DNA from 3 places in the Vibrio sp. J502 genome. Region 1 is predicted to be linked to each of the others. Evidence: predicted binding sites of a transcription regulator. Region 1 holds the regulator's gene; each other region holds the start of a gene.

Region 1 (4,148 bases):
TTTTCAAAGGTTTATCGCGCTTACTTACTGACATCATTGAAAAAAAATGCACTAAAGAAACAGCATCTTTTACATAATGAGTTAGGTATTTCTCACCATCAAATTAAACACATCAAAAAACTTTACGAATTTGACGATCTCATCACCGCGCCTTTGCATGGTTTTCAAGATGCGCAGGATTACTACCAGCAGTGCTCAGGCCTTTCAAAGCTGACACAAATTCGCGTGCCGCTACAAATCATTCAAGCGCAAGATGATCCCTTTATGACGGATGCCGTGATCCCCAAATTTTCCTTACCAGAGAATATCCATTACCGCTTATTTACCCAAGGTGGCCATGTCGGTTTTCTCAGCGGTAGCGCGCTTAAGCCTAAATTTTGGCTCGAAGAAGCACTTCCAACCTATTACGAAAACCTGCGTCACGGCAACCCTATTGACCATCAATGCAACGCATGATTAATCACATATCGCTTTAAATCGATACCCTTTTCTCCATGACAGTTTAAGAGGTCGTCATGCTTATTCCTTGGCAGCACATTGCGCCTGAAACACTGGATAATTTGATTGAAACGTTTGTATTACGCGAAGGTACTGATTACGGAGAGCAGGAAGTACCATTGCAGCAAAAAATCGAGCAAATAAAGAAACAGCTCGCAACAGGGGAAGCGATCATCGTCTATTCTGAGTTGCATGAAAGTGTGGATATTCAATTGCGTAAATAATTTCAGCTCAAAACAATCTACTCTTTTCGTGCTATATTGCAGCCATCGATAACAAGTACGTTACATACAGACAGGGTTTGTCATGTCAGCAAAACATCCAATTATCGCTGTCACCGGCTCGTCCGGTGCCGGTACAACTACGACCTCAGAAGCCTTTCGCAAAATGTTCAATATGATGAACATTAAACCAGCATGGGTTGAAGGGGATAGCTTCCACCGCTTTACCCGGCCAGAAATGGATGTGGAAATTCGTAAATCGCGCGAACAAGGGAAGCACATCAGCTACTTTGGTCCACAAGCCAATGATTTTCCTGCATTGGAAGAATTTTTCCGCCAATATGGGAAATTAGGCACAGGCCAAGTTCGTCGTTATCTGCACTCTTTTGACGAAGCTGTGCCCTACAATCAAATGCCCGGCACCTTTACACCTTGGCAAGATTTACCAGAAAACTCGGATGTGATGTTTTACGAAGGTCTGCATGGCGGTGTAGTCGATGGCGATGTAAACGTCGCGCAGCATGTCGATTTTTTGATAGGCATGGTGCCAATCGTTAACCTTGAGTGGATACAAAAATACGTGCGTGATACACGTGATAGAGGCCATTCACGTGAAGCGGTGATGGATTCCATCGTCCGTTCAATGGACGATTACCTCAATTACATCACCCCCCAATTCTCGCGAACTCACATCAACTTCCAACGGGTACCGACGGTTGATACTTCAAACCCACTTAACGCCAAGGGCATCCCTAGTTTGGATGAAAGCTTCGTCGTGATACGCCTGCGCGGTATAAAGAATGTTGATTTCCCCTATCTGCTCGCCATGATTGATGGCTCTTTTATGTCGCGCCACAACACCATTGTGGTACCGGGTGGCAAGATGAGTTTTGCGATGGAATTGATCGTCAGACCGATCCTGCAGCAATTGATTGAAACAGGTAAAATTGGCTAAGTGATCGGACAAGTTGACGGTTACTTTTCATACCGTGATCATGTGCACAGTTTTGCGTAAAAAATCATGCCACTGACACGATTAAAATCAAGAAATCGTTTCTGAAAAAGGATACTATCCTTAACCGAAACACAAGTTAGCTTGCAGCATTTGGAAAGTGCTCTTATCCTAGTAAGCTTATTTTAGGCTTAGCTACAATATGGAAAGCGGCAAGCGTACCCTGCAGAGGAAGTGAGATATTATGGTTCTAGGTAAACCTCAAACCGATCCAACACTAGAGTGGTTTCTTTCACACTGTCATATTCATAAATACCCATCGAAAAGCACGTTGATTCATGCGGGCGAAAAAGCAGAGACGCTGTACTACATCGTCAAAGGCTCGGTAGCGGTATTGATTAAAGACGAAGAAGGTAAAGAGATGATCCTCTCTTACCTCAACCAAGGTGACTTTATCGGTGAGCTTGGTCTATTCGAAGAAGACCAAGAGCGTACTGCTTGGGTTCGTGCAAAATCTCCTTGTGAAGTTGCGGAAATTTCATTTAAGAAATTCCGTCAGCTTATCCAAGTGAACCCAGACATCTTAATGCGTCTGTCTGCACAAATTTCTCGACGCCTGCAAGTCACCAGTCAAAAAGTAGGCGATTTAGCCTTCCTAGACGTGACGGGTCGTATTGCACAAACGCTACTCAACCTAGCGAAACAACCTGATGCAATGACGCACCCAGATGGCATGCAAATCAAAATCACCCGTCAAGAGATCGGCCAAATTGTAGGCTGTTCTCGTGAAACTGTGGGACGTATTTTGAAGATGCTCGAAGAGCAGAATTTAATTTCTGCCCACGGTAAAACTATCGTGGTGTACGGAACTCGTTAATTTCAATCAAAATGATTGAGATTGAATGCATAAAGCCACCTTGGGGAACTCAGGTGGCTTTTTCTTTGGCGATATTTCAGTACGAAAGTAAAAAGATGAGAGGCTATTGCATGTCTGTGCTTTCAAATATTTTATCTGCAGAGGCCGCCACAAAACCGCTATAGAGTTCACCGTTGGCCATTGGATAGCGTTTGGCAAATTCATAGAATCCACCGGGAATCACCTCCACCCCTTCCGTAAATTGCACTGATACTTTATCGGCCATGGTCGACGACTGCTCAAGCAGCACATCAGGTGTACCTTTCACTTCTCCACCATTTTCATTGATGGTAAAACCCGCTTGGCGTAGATGATCATTGACCACTTTCACTTCATTAAACGCCTGCAGTTGATTAACACTAACAGTGAAATGGTTTGCGCCATAACCATGCGCCGCCAACCAAGCGGCGTATTCACTTTCGTTGGCAAGCTGCAAATAATCGCTGTAGCTTAGTTGCCACAGGCGACCGCCATATAAAAAGTCACTGCTGTTTAATTTATTGCTATCGACTTGATGTAGCAGTTTCTCCACAATGGCTTGGAGCACAGGTGAGCACTCTTCCACTTTCAGCTCGCTTATGAATACTTTAGGCTGGGTCGGATCAGGGTGTTCATAGTGCTTCGCTACCAGCTTCTTACTTTCAAACACATAATCACCACAGGCAAGGTAGCCTAAGGCAAGAAAAGGCTTAGCCAGCGTTTCAATACCTAATGGCGCAACATTGAAGGTTCGCAACGCAATATGGTCATTAATCAAGGCTTCGTCTTCTTGAAGCAAGTGATGGACTTTGTCGGCAGAAGGGCAAAGGCGCTGAATGTAGTCATTCCATAATGATTGAAATAAAACGGTTGGCGTCATAACGCCTCCTTGTCTGTGCTCGGTTTAAACCATGCTAGTAGGCATGGGGTTTTAGATAAAGTTTACTGCTATAGCTCAACCCCTGGGCTGAGCGTGGCAGGCAGTTCAGTCGAACAACCTTCCATTGATGCCATTGGGTATGCGCAGTAATCGGCCGCGTAATAGGCGCTTGGTCTTAAATTTCCCGATGCTCCCGGCCCACCAAACGGTGCATCACCACTGGCTCCGGTTAATTGTCGATTACGATTTACAATGCCAGCGCGGATATGATCGACAAAGTAATCCCATTCGGCATCATTGGTCGACACTAAGCCTGCCGATAAACCAAAGCGAGTTTCATTAGCCAGTTGCACCGCTCGATCTAAGCTTTGGTAACGCACGACTTGTAACAATGGCCCGAAATACTCTTCATCAGGCAATTGACTAACTGCGGTGACATCAATAATGCCCGGAGTGACAAACGCCGCCTGCAAAGGTGTCGCGGCCAGCAAGCTGACGCCACCTAAGGTGCGTAAATTATCCTGAGCAGCAAGAATGAACTGCGCCGCCGCTTGTGATATTTGTGGCCCCATAAAAGGTGCTGGCTCAGCAAAGGGATGATCAATACGCAATTTTTGAGTGGCACTGACCAGCTTTTCAAGTAACAGATCACCTTCATTCCCTTCAGGAACGTAAAGACGCCGTGCGCAGGTACAGCGCTGG
Region 2 (4,148 bases), 340 kb from region 1:
ACTCAAAAAGAGCCGAATCCTTCGCGTGATTGGCTAAATCCAGCAACGGGGTTTGTTCATTCAGGCCGTGCGCGCGCCAAGATTAACGCTTGGTTCCGTAAACAAGGCCGTGAGAAAAACCTTGAAGCCGGACGAGAGATCCTCGAATCAGAATTAGCCAAAATCGGTGCTACGTTAAAAGATGCCGATAAATACGCGCTCAAACGTTTTAACGTCAATACGCCTGACGAGCTGTACGTTGGCATTGGCAGTGGTGATCTGCGGATCAACCAAATCGTCAATCACATCAATGCCTTGGTGAATAAGCCGACCGCTGAGCAAGAAGATCAACAAGCACTGCAAAAATTGCAAGATGCACAAACTCGTCCAGATCAGCCACATCGAGCGCACAAAGATGCCGTTGTAGTGGAAGGGGTAGATAACCTCATGACACACCTAGCGCGCTGTTGCCAACCTATCCCGGGTGATGAGATCAAAGGTTACATTACTCAAGGGCGTGGTATTTCAGTCCATCGCAGTGACTGTGAACAGCTAGAAGAGCTGAGCCATCACGCACCTGAACGCATCATTGATACCGTTTGGGGGCGCGGGTTTGTTGGAACCTATATTTTGACTTTGCGCGTTGAAGCGATGGAGCGAGGTGGGTTACTCAAAGACATCACCACCTTGCTTGCGAATGAGAAAGTGAAAGTCATCAGCATGAAAAGTCGTAGCGACTACAAAAGACAGTTGATCATCATGGATTTTGATCTTGAAGTGAGCAACATCGAAGCGCTGTCACGAGTATCAATGAGAGTAGAGCAGATCAAAGATGTCATGTTGGTGAAACGCCTAGGCTAAATTTCATATCACAGTAACACTCTTATTGGCGTGAATCGCAATTAAATCGCGACGCAAGCGCCTTGGGTTTTTAAAGGCGAGTGGCAATGACTGCTCGCTTTTTTATTTTAAATATTGATGTAAGGAGCGGATAAATGAGCCACCCAATCGAACAACTGGAACAGATCATGGCACAGTTGCGTGACCCAAAAACAGGTTGTCCTTGGGATATCAAGCAAACTTTTGACACGGTTGTTCCTTACACAATCGAAGAGACCTATGAAGTGGTGGAAGCGATCCACAACCAAGATTGGCCTAATCTCAAAGAAGAATTAGGTGACTTGCTGTTTCAAGTTATTTTTTATAGTCAAATGGCGAAAGAGCAAGGGTTGTTTGATTTCTCGCAAGTTGTTGAAACGGTGAATGAAAAACTTACGCGCCGCCATCCTCATGTTTTTTCGGGTGCCAAGTTTGAGGATGAAGCGCAAATCAACGCCAATTGGGAAGCTGAAAAAGCCAAAGAAAAGGTACAAGCAGGAAAAAAAGATCAAAGTATTCTAGACTCAATACCACACGCTTTTCCGTCTCTTTTACGTGCTACAAAGATTCAAAAAAAGTGTGCCCAATATGGCTTTGATTGGGATTCTATCGGCCCAGTGGTTGATAAAGTTCAAGAAGAGATCGAAGAAGTCATGGAAGAGGCGTTGCAAATCAACCCTGATCCGGTTCGAGTAGAGGATGAAATGGGCGATCTATTATTTGCCACCGTTAACTTTGCTCGGCACTTAAAAATTGATCCAGAAGTGGCGTTAAATAAAGCAAATCGAAAGTTTTCACGTCGATTTAAAGGCATTGAAATGCTGGTGGCACGTCAGCACAAAACCTTGACCGATTTTTCTCTCGAAGAATTGGATGCGATGTGGAATGAAGTGAAGCGCTTGGAGCCGAAGTAATACCCTGTGTTGGCAATCCACAATAAAACCCACCCATTGAGACAAATTTGACTCATTTGAGTGGTGTGATAAGCCATATCAAGCGGTGCTCTTTGATTTGAAGCAAAAAATAAAAAATGACAGTGTGATAGATTTCACGTTGTAGCGAATAAGGGCTTCTGGTATATTTTTATCCCGTCCAGAAGAAATCCATTTCCCTCATTCAACCAATTTCAGGTTAAACATGACGACAAATTACATTTTTGTTACTGGCGGGGTTGTATCCTCTCTAGGTAAAGGTATTGCGGCAGCATCTCTTGCGGCGATTTTAGAAGCTCGTGGTCTTAAAGTGACTATGATGAAGCTTGACCCTTACATCAACGTTGACCCAGGCACAATGAGCCCAACTCAACATGGTGAAGTGTTTGTCACGGAAGATGGCGCTGAAACTGACCTTGACCTTGGTCACTACGAACGTTTTATTCGTACCAAAATGACCAAGCGCAATAACTTTACTGCTGGTCGTGTTTATGCCGATGTATTGCGTAAAGAGCGCCGTGGTGACTACCTAGGTGCAACGATTCAGGTTATTCCACACATCACCAATGCGATTAAAGATCGCGTTATCGCAGGCTCTGAAGGTCACGATGTCGCTATCGTTGAAGTAGGCGGAACCGTTGGTGATATCGAGTCATTGCCATTTATGGAAGCGATTCGTCAGCTTGCGATTGAAGTGGGCCGTGAACACGCGATGTTTATGCACCTGACTTTAGTTCCTTACCTTGCCGCTGCTGGTGAAGTGAAAACCAAACCGACTCAACATTCAGTTAAAGAGCTGCTTTCTATCGGCATTCAGCCTGATATTTTGGTTTGTCGTAGCGATCGCGTTATCCCAGCGAACGAACGTAAGAAAATTGCTTTGTTCTGTAACGTGCCTGAAAAAGCCGTTATCTCGATGAAAGATGTTGATTCTATCTACAAGATCCCTCAACTGATCAAAGCTCAAGGTTTGGATGATATCGTTTGTAACCGTTTTGGTATTAAAGCACCGGAAGCGGATCTTTCTGAATGGGAACAAGTGATTTACGAAGAGGCTAACCCAACCGCTGAAGTGGTGATCGGGATGGTCGGTAAATACATTGAATTGCCTGATGCTTACAAATCGGTTAACGAAGCACTGAAACACGCAGGTTTGAAAAACCGTTTGAGCGTGAAAATCAAATACATCGATTCTCAAGACGTTGAAACCAAAGGTGCGGAAGTGCTGACTGGTTTGGACGCAATCCTCGTACCTGGCGGTTTTGGTGACCGCGGTATCGAAGGCAAAATTCTTGCTGCGCAATATGCCCGCGAAAACAAAGTTCCTTACCTAGGGATTTGTCTAGGTATGCAAGTGGCGCTGATCGAATACGCACGTAATGTTGCGGGTATGAAAGGTGCGCATTCAACAGAATTTAACAAAGAGACTCAATACCCTGTGGTAGGCTTGATCACTGAATGGGTAGATGACGAAGGTAACGTAGAAGAGCGTACTGAAAAGTCTGATCTTGGTGGTACTATGCGCCTTGGTTCGCAGCTATGCCACTTAGAAAAAGGCACTAAAGCGTATGAGCTTTACGGTAGTGCAACCATTCATGAACGTCATCGTCACCGTTATGAAGTTAATAATAAACTTCGTCCGCAGATCGAAAAAACCGGCTTGAAAGTATCAGGTCTGTCTGCTGATAAGAAGCTAGTTGAAGTGATTGAGAACCCTGCTCACCCATGGTTTGTAGCAGCTCAGTTCCACCCAGAATTCACGTCAACCCCTCGTGATGGTCACCCACTATTTGCAGGCTTTATTAAAGCGGCAGGTGAGTTCCAACGCGGTGAATCAGAGAAGTAACAAGGATACGGGCAGTTGCAATTGTTGTGCTGCTGCCCTTTATAGTTTTGACATTTAAATTCAACGAGAGGAAACATTAATGTCTAAGATCGTTAAAGTTCTAGGTCGCGAAATCATCGACTCACGTGGTAACCCAACAGTAGAAGCTGAAGTTCACCTAGAAGGCGGTTTCGTAGGTATGGCAGCTGCGCCATCTGGTGCATCTACTGGTTCTCGCGAAGCTCTTGAGCTACGTGACGGTGACAAATCACGTTTCCTAGGTAAAGGTGTTCTTAAAGCGATTGCAGCTGTAAACGGCCCAATTGCTGATGCTCTAGTTGGTAAAGATGCTAAAGATCAAGCAGCTATCGACCAAGTGATGATCGACCTTGATGGTACTGAAAACAAATCTAACTTCGGTGCGAACGCAATCCTAGCGGTTTCTCTAGCGAACGCAAAAGCGGCTGCGGCTGCGAAAGGCATGCCTCTATACGAGCACATTGCTGAGCTAAACGGTACTGCTGGCCAATTCT
Region 3 (4,148 bases), on a different replicon from region 1:
GTAATTGCTGCTCTTCAATTAATTTGAAGGCAATATCTTGTACTTCAAAAGCGGCTTGCACATAACCTTGGGCAATCAAGATCTCGCTTTGCTGTAGTAATGCCCATAGCGCTTGGTGGTAAACCTGATACTGGCGTGCCAGCTTTTCGGTTTGTTGCATCATCGAGAGTGCGCGGCTTAATTGACCGAGCACGTGGTTCACTTCGCCGACGACTGAAGTGGCGACAATACGACTGCGGTAAACTGTGTGATCCAGTTGGCTGAGTGCTAACTCCGCAAGTTCTAAGGCTTTTTCTGGCTCATTTTGGTTGATCGCGACTTGAGCACGTAGGGCATTGAATTCGCCTTGTTCTTTGGTGCTTAGCTGAACATTGAGCGCTTTCATCTCGTTGGTCGATTTGGTTAGCAGATCCCCAACGTCAAAGTAGCGGTGCTGACTTTGAGCCAGCCAAGCTTGTAGCATACACAGTTTAGGCTCGCGATAGAGTTGGGCCGGAGAGAGTTGGTTAATGGCCTCTTCGAGAGCCAAAAGCTCGCCTTGGTTGAACATCTTCCAGCCAAATTGCGTCAAGATAGTAGCGAGTAAGTCAGTATCGTTGGCGAGCGTGGCGTGACGCAACGCTTGATGAGGTGTGGCTTCTTGCAACCAAGCGTGCGCGGCGGCACGGTGCAGATCGTGCTCCTGCTGCGGGATGCGCGCCAAGCGTTCATGAGAGAGGAATTCCGCAAATAAGTTGTGGAACCGGTACCAGTTGTGCTCACCTTCCAGTGGATAAATGAATAAACCATAGCGGTTGAGCGACTCAATCATGCTCAGCGCGTCGTCACGTTTGGTGAGTGCAGAGACTAACACGTCATTAAAGTGATCGAGCACCGAGCATTGCATCAAAAATTGGCGCGTTTCTTTATCGAGTAGATCAAACACTTCCTCAACTAAGTAATCCCATAAATGTGCATGATTAAACTGCGATACCGACTCCGCTGTCTGCGCCAACGTGCGCTTTTGGTGCTGTGCTTGTAAGGCAATCAATTGCAGTGCAGAGGGCCAGCCTTCGACATAGGTGCACAAGTTGTTGGCAGTATCATCATCCACGCCATCAGAGACCCGTTGATTAAAGAAGCGTGTTGTTTCTTCTGTATCAAAGGCGAGTAGCTCATTACCAATTTCTATCATCAAATCGCGTACGCGCAAGTTGGCCGTGCCTAATGGTGGTGTGGCACGGCTAGTGACGACCAGCGTTAGGTTGTCTGGCATGTGTTTGAGGAAAAAGCGCATCGCTTCGTGGATATCGTCATCGGCGATCAAATGGTAATCATCGAGAACCACATAGCACTCTTTGTTAAAGCCAGACATTTCCGAAAACACTTCACTAAATAACGAGTGTAAAGAAGAGAACTGGCGTCGCTCGGCCAGTTTTTGGGCATTTGGACAACTTTGCTGAGTCGCTTTATTAATCGCTTGCAGTAAGTAGTTGATAAATCGGAACGCATCATTGTCGCTTTCATCAATGCTATACCAACCCACATTGGTCTTGTCTGATAACCATTGCGCTGCCATGGTGGTTTTTCCATAACCAGCAGGCGAGCGAAATAGCACGAGTTTGTAGCAAGGTGCTTGGGCAAGCAGCTCTAACACACGCGGGCGAACGATGGCGTTGTGTAGGCGGCCGGGACGAGTAAGCTTAGAAGGTATCCACATCTTCCAGATTCCATTTATTGTTCTTGTTACTGACTTAAAAGCTGATCGCAGCTTTGGAGGCGCTTAGTAAGAAGAGCATCATTATTTAGGAGTACACAAGTGAACTATCACTCATTTTGTGTGGATGTTACTTGATGTCGTGACGCACGTTTATTGATCCATCCCGAGATTCTTGCAGGATTCACATTTACTCATCATCTACGCCCTGTAATTGTGACTTTAATCACTAAAACTTCTTTGTTATGCGCTATATAAAAACTGAGCATGTACAAAATCTCATGTAATTTGTAAATGAAGCTCATTTTTTTTGAGAGCCAATTCTCATATTGAGAGATTGATATTCCCGATCGAAACCTTAGCGTCATGAGCGGTATTTAGGCTAGTGAGCAAGGTGATGTGATCACAATCACTGCTTATGAACCGCTATGTGCAACGAATGAGAGATAGATCACTGCGACTCTGGTGCTCGCCCTCTACGCCCTGAGCCCTCCTCCTAAACGAGGTCATTTTTAGGAGGATGCCGACCTTGCGTAGCTGATGCACGATATGCCGAAGATGAATTAAAACGACTAAGTGAGATTTCGCTAATGAAACCTACGCAACAGAAGAAGTTTGATAAAGCTTCGTTCCAAGACAACGTAAAGAAACACCTGACTGCCACCTACGCCACCACCATTGAAAATGCAGATAGCCGCTCATGGTATCTCGCAATGGGGCGCGCACTGGCTGAATTAACGATGTTTGATCTACTCGAAACTGAGCAAGACGAGCGCATTGTTAACGCTAAGGGTCTGAACTACTTATCACTTGAGTTCTTGATTGGCCGTTTAACGGGCAACAACCTCATCAGCATGGGCCTGTATGAGCAAATCACGGAAGCGATGGCTGATTTAGGTCAGAACCTAACGGATTTATTAGAAGAAGAACGTGACCCATCCTTAGGTAATGGTGGTTTAGGGCGACTTGCGGCATGTTTCATGGATTCGTGTGCTGCGCAAGAGTACCCAACCGTAGGTTATGGTTTACATTATGAATATGGTTTGTTTAAGCAATCTTTTAGTGAGGGCCACCAACAAGAAGCTCCTGATGAGTGGCGTTGTGTTGAAGGCTACCCGTGGGAAGTGGCACGACCACACCTAGCACAAGAGATTGGTTTTTACGGCCATGTTGACGTTATCAATGACAATGGTGTGGAAAAACGCCGTTGGATTCCGAGTATGTTTGTCCAAGCAATGCCTTGGGATTTACCGATCGTTGGCTATGAAAGCGACACGGTTTACCCACTTCGTTTATGGGAATGTCGCGCAATTGCGCCTTTCTCACTGGCTGATTTCAACAACGGTAACTACTTTGAAGCACAGCATGCCTTGATTGATGCAGGCAACATTACCAAAGTACTTTATCCAAACGATAACCACGAAAAAGGCAAGACACTGCGTTTGATGCAGCAATATTTCCATAGCGCGGCGTCAATGCGTGACATTTTGCGTCGTCATGCGGCGGCGGGTCATGACATTGCTGATCTTCCTAAATATCAAACCGTTCAGCTAAACGATACTCACCCAACGATTTCCATTCCTGAATTGATGCGTATCTTGATTGATGAGAAAGGCATGGGCTGGGATGAAGCATGGGCGATCAGCTCAAAAACGTTCGCCTATACCAACCATACGCTACTGCCTGAAGCACTCGAAACGTGGAGCGAGTCGTTGATCCAGCGTTTGCTTCCTCGCCATATGGAAATCATTTACGAAATCAACCACCGCTTCCTGCAAGAAGTACGAGCCAAGTGGCCGGGTGATGTGTCGAAACAGCAAAAACTCTCCATCATTCAAGATGGTTTCCACCGTGTAGTGCGTATGGCAAACCTTTGTGTGGTTGGCTCTTATGCTGTGAACGGTGTGGCAGCGCTGCACTCGGAGTTGGTAAAACGCGATCTTTTCCCAGAATTCCACGAGCTTTACCCAACACGTTTGCACAACGTAACAAACGGCATTACGCCGCGTCGCTGGTTGAAATTTTGTAACCCAGGTTTGTCGGCGCTTATTTCGGAAAAAATTGGCACTGAGTGGCCAGCGCACCTTGACCAGCTAGAAGCGATTGCGCAATACGCTGACGATGCGAAATTCCAAAAAGAGTTTATGGCGGTTAAGAAACACAACAAGCAGCGTCTGGCTGATTGGGTATCAGAGAACATGGGTATTGAGCTTGATACCAATGCCATCTTTGATGTGCAGATCAAACGCTTGCATGAATACAAACGTCAGCATTTGAATATGTTACATATTCTCTCTTTGTATCATCGTTTAGTGAATGACCCAACGTTCGATATGACGCCGCGCGTGGTGTTCTTCGCGGCTAAAGCGGCACCGGGTTACCACCTAGCTAAAGAGATCATCTACGCCATCAATAAAATTGCGGAAAAAGTAAATAACGATCCGCGCATTGG

Evidence for each region. The regulator CRP, encoded in region 1, controls carbon source genes, mostly activating them, when cyclic AMP is high. The targets are predictions, from matches to a motif close to TGTGANNNNNNTCACA.
Region 2: a site for CRP is predicted at 1,896-1,911, ahead of N5E84_RS00995 (CTP synthase). Genes of this name have one in related genera too.
Region 3: a site for CRP is predicted at 1,912-1,927, ahead of malT (HTH-type transcriptional regulator MalT). Genes of this name have one in related genera too.

Annotation. Positions count from the first base shown of each region.
Region 1 covers NZ_CP104554.1:3,197,892-3,202,039, reverse strand. Annotated here, with positions in the region: gene N5E84_RS14915 (hydrolase) at 1-456, shown strand, start outside; gene N5E84_RS14910 (YheU family protein) at 516-722, shown strand; gene N5E84_RS14905 (phosphoribulokinase) at 805-1,674, shown strand; gene crp (cAMP-activated global transcriptional regulator CRP) at 1,916-2,548, shown strand; gene N5E84_RS14895 (DUF1338 domain-containing protein) at 2,652-3,446, opposite strand; gene astD (succinylglutamate-semialdehyde dehydrogenase) at 3,515-4,148, opposite strand, start outside.
Region 2 covers NZ_CP104554.1:175,423-179,570, forward strand. Annotated here, with positions in the region: gene relA (GTP diphosphokinase) at 1-840, shown strand, start outside; gene mazG (nucleoside triphosphate pyrophosphohydrolase) at 975-1,772, shown strand; gene N5E84_RS00995 (CTP synthase) at 1,996-3,636, shown strand; gene eno (phosphopyruvate hydratase) at 3,716-4,148, shown strand, end outside.
Region 3 covers NZ_CP104555.1:192,868-197,015, forward strand. Annotated here, with positions in the region: gene malT (HTH-type transcriptional regulator MalT) at 1-1,699, opposite strand, end outside; gene N5E84_RS16695 (glycogen/starch/alpha-glucan phosphorylase) at 2,287-4,148, shown strand, end outside.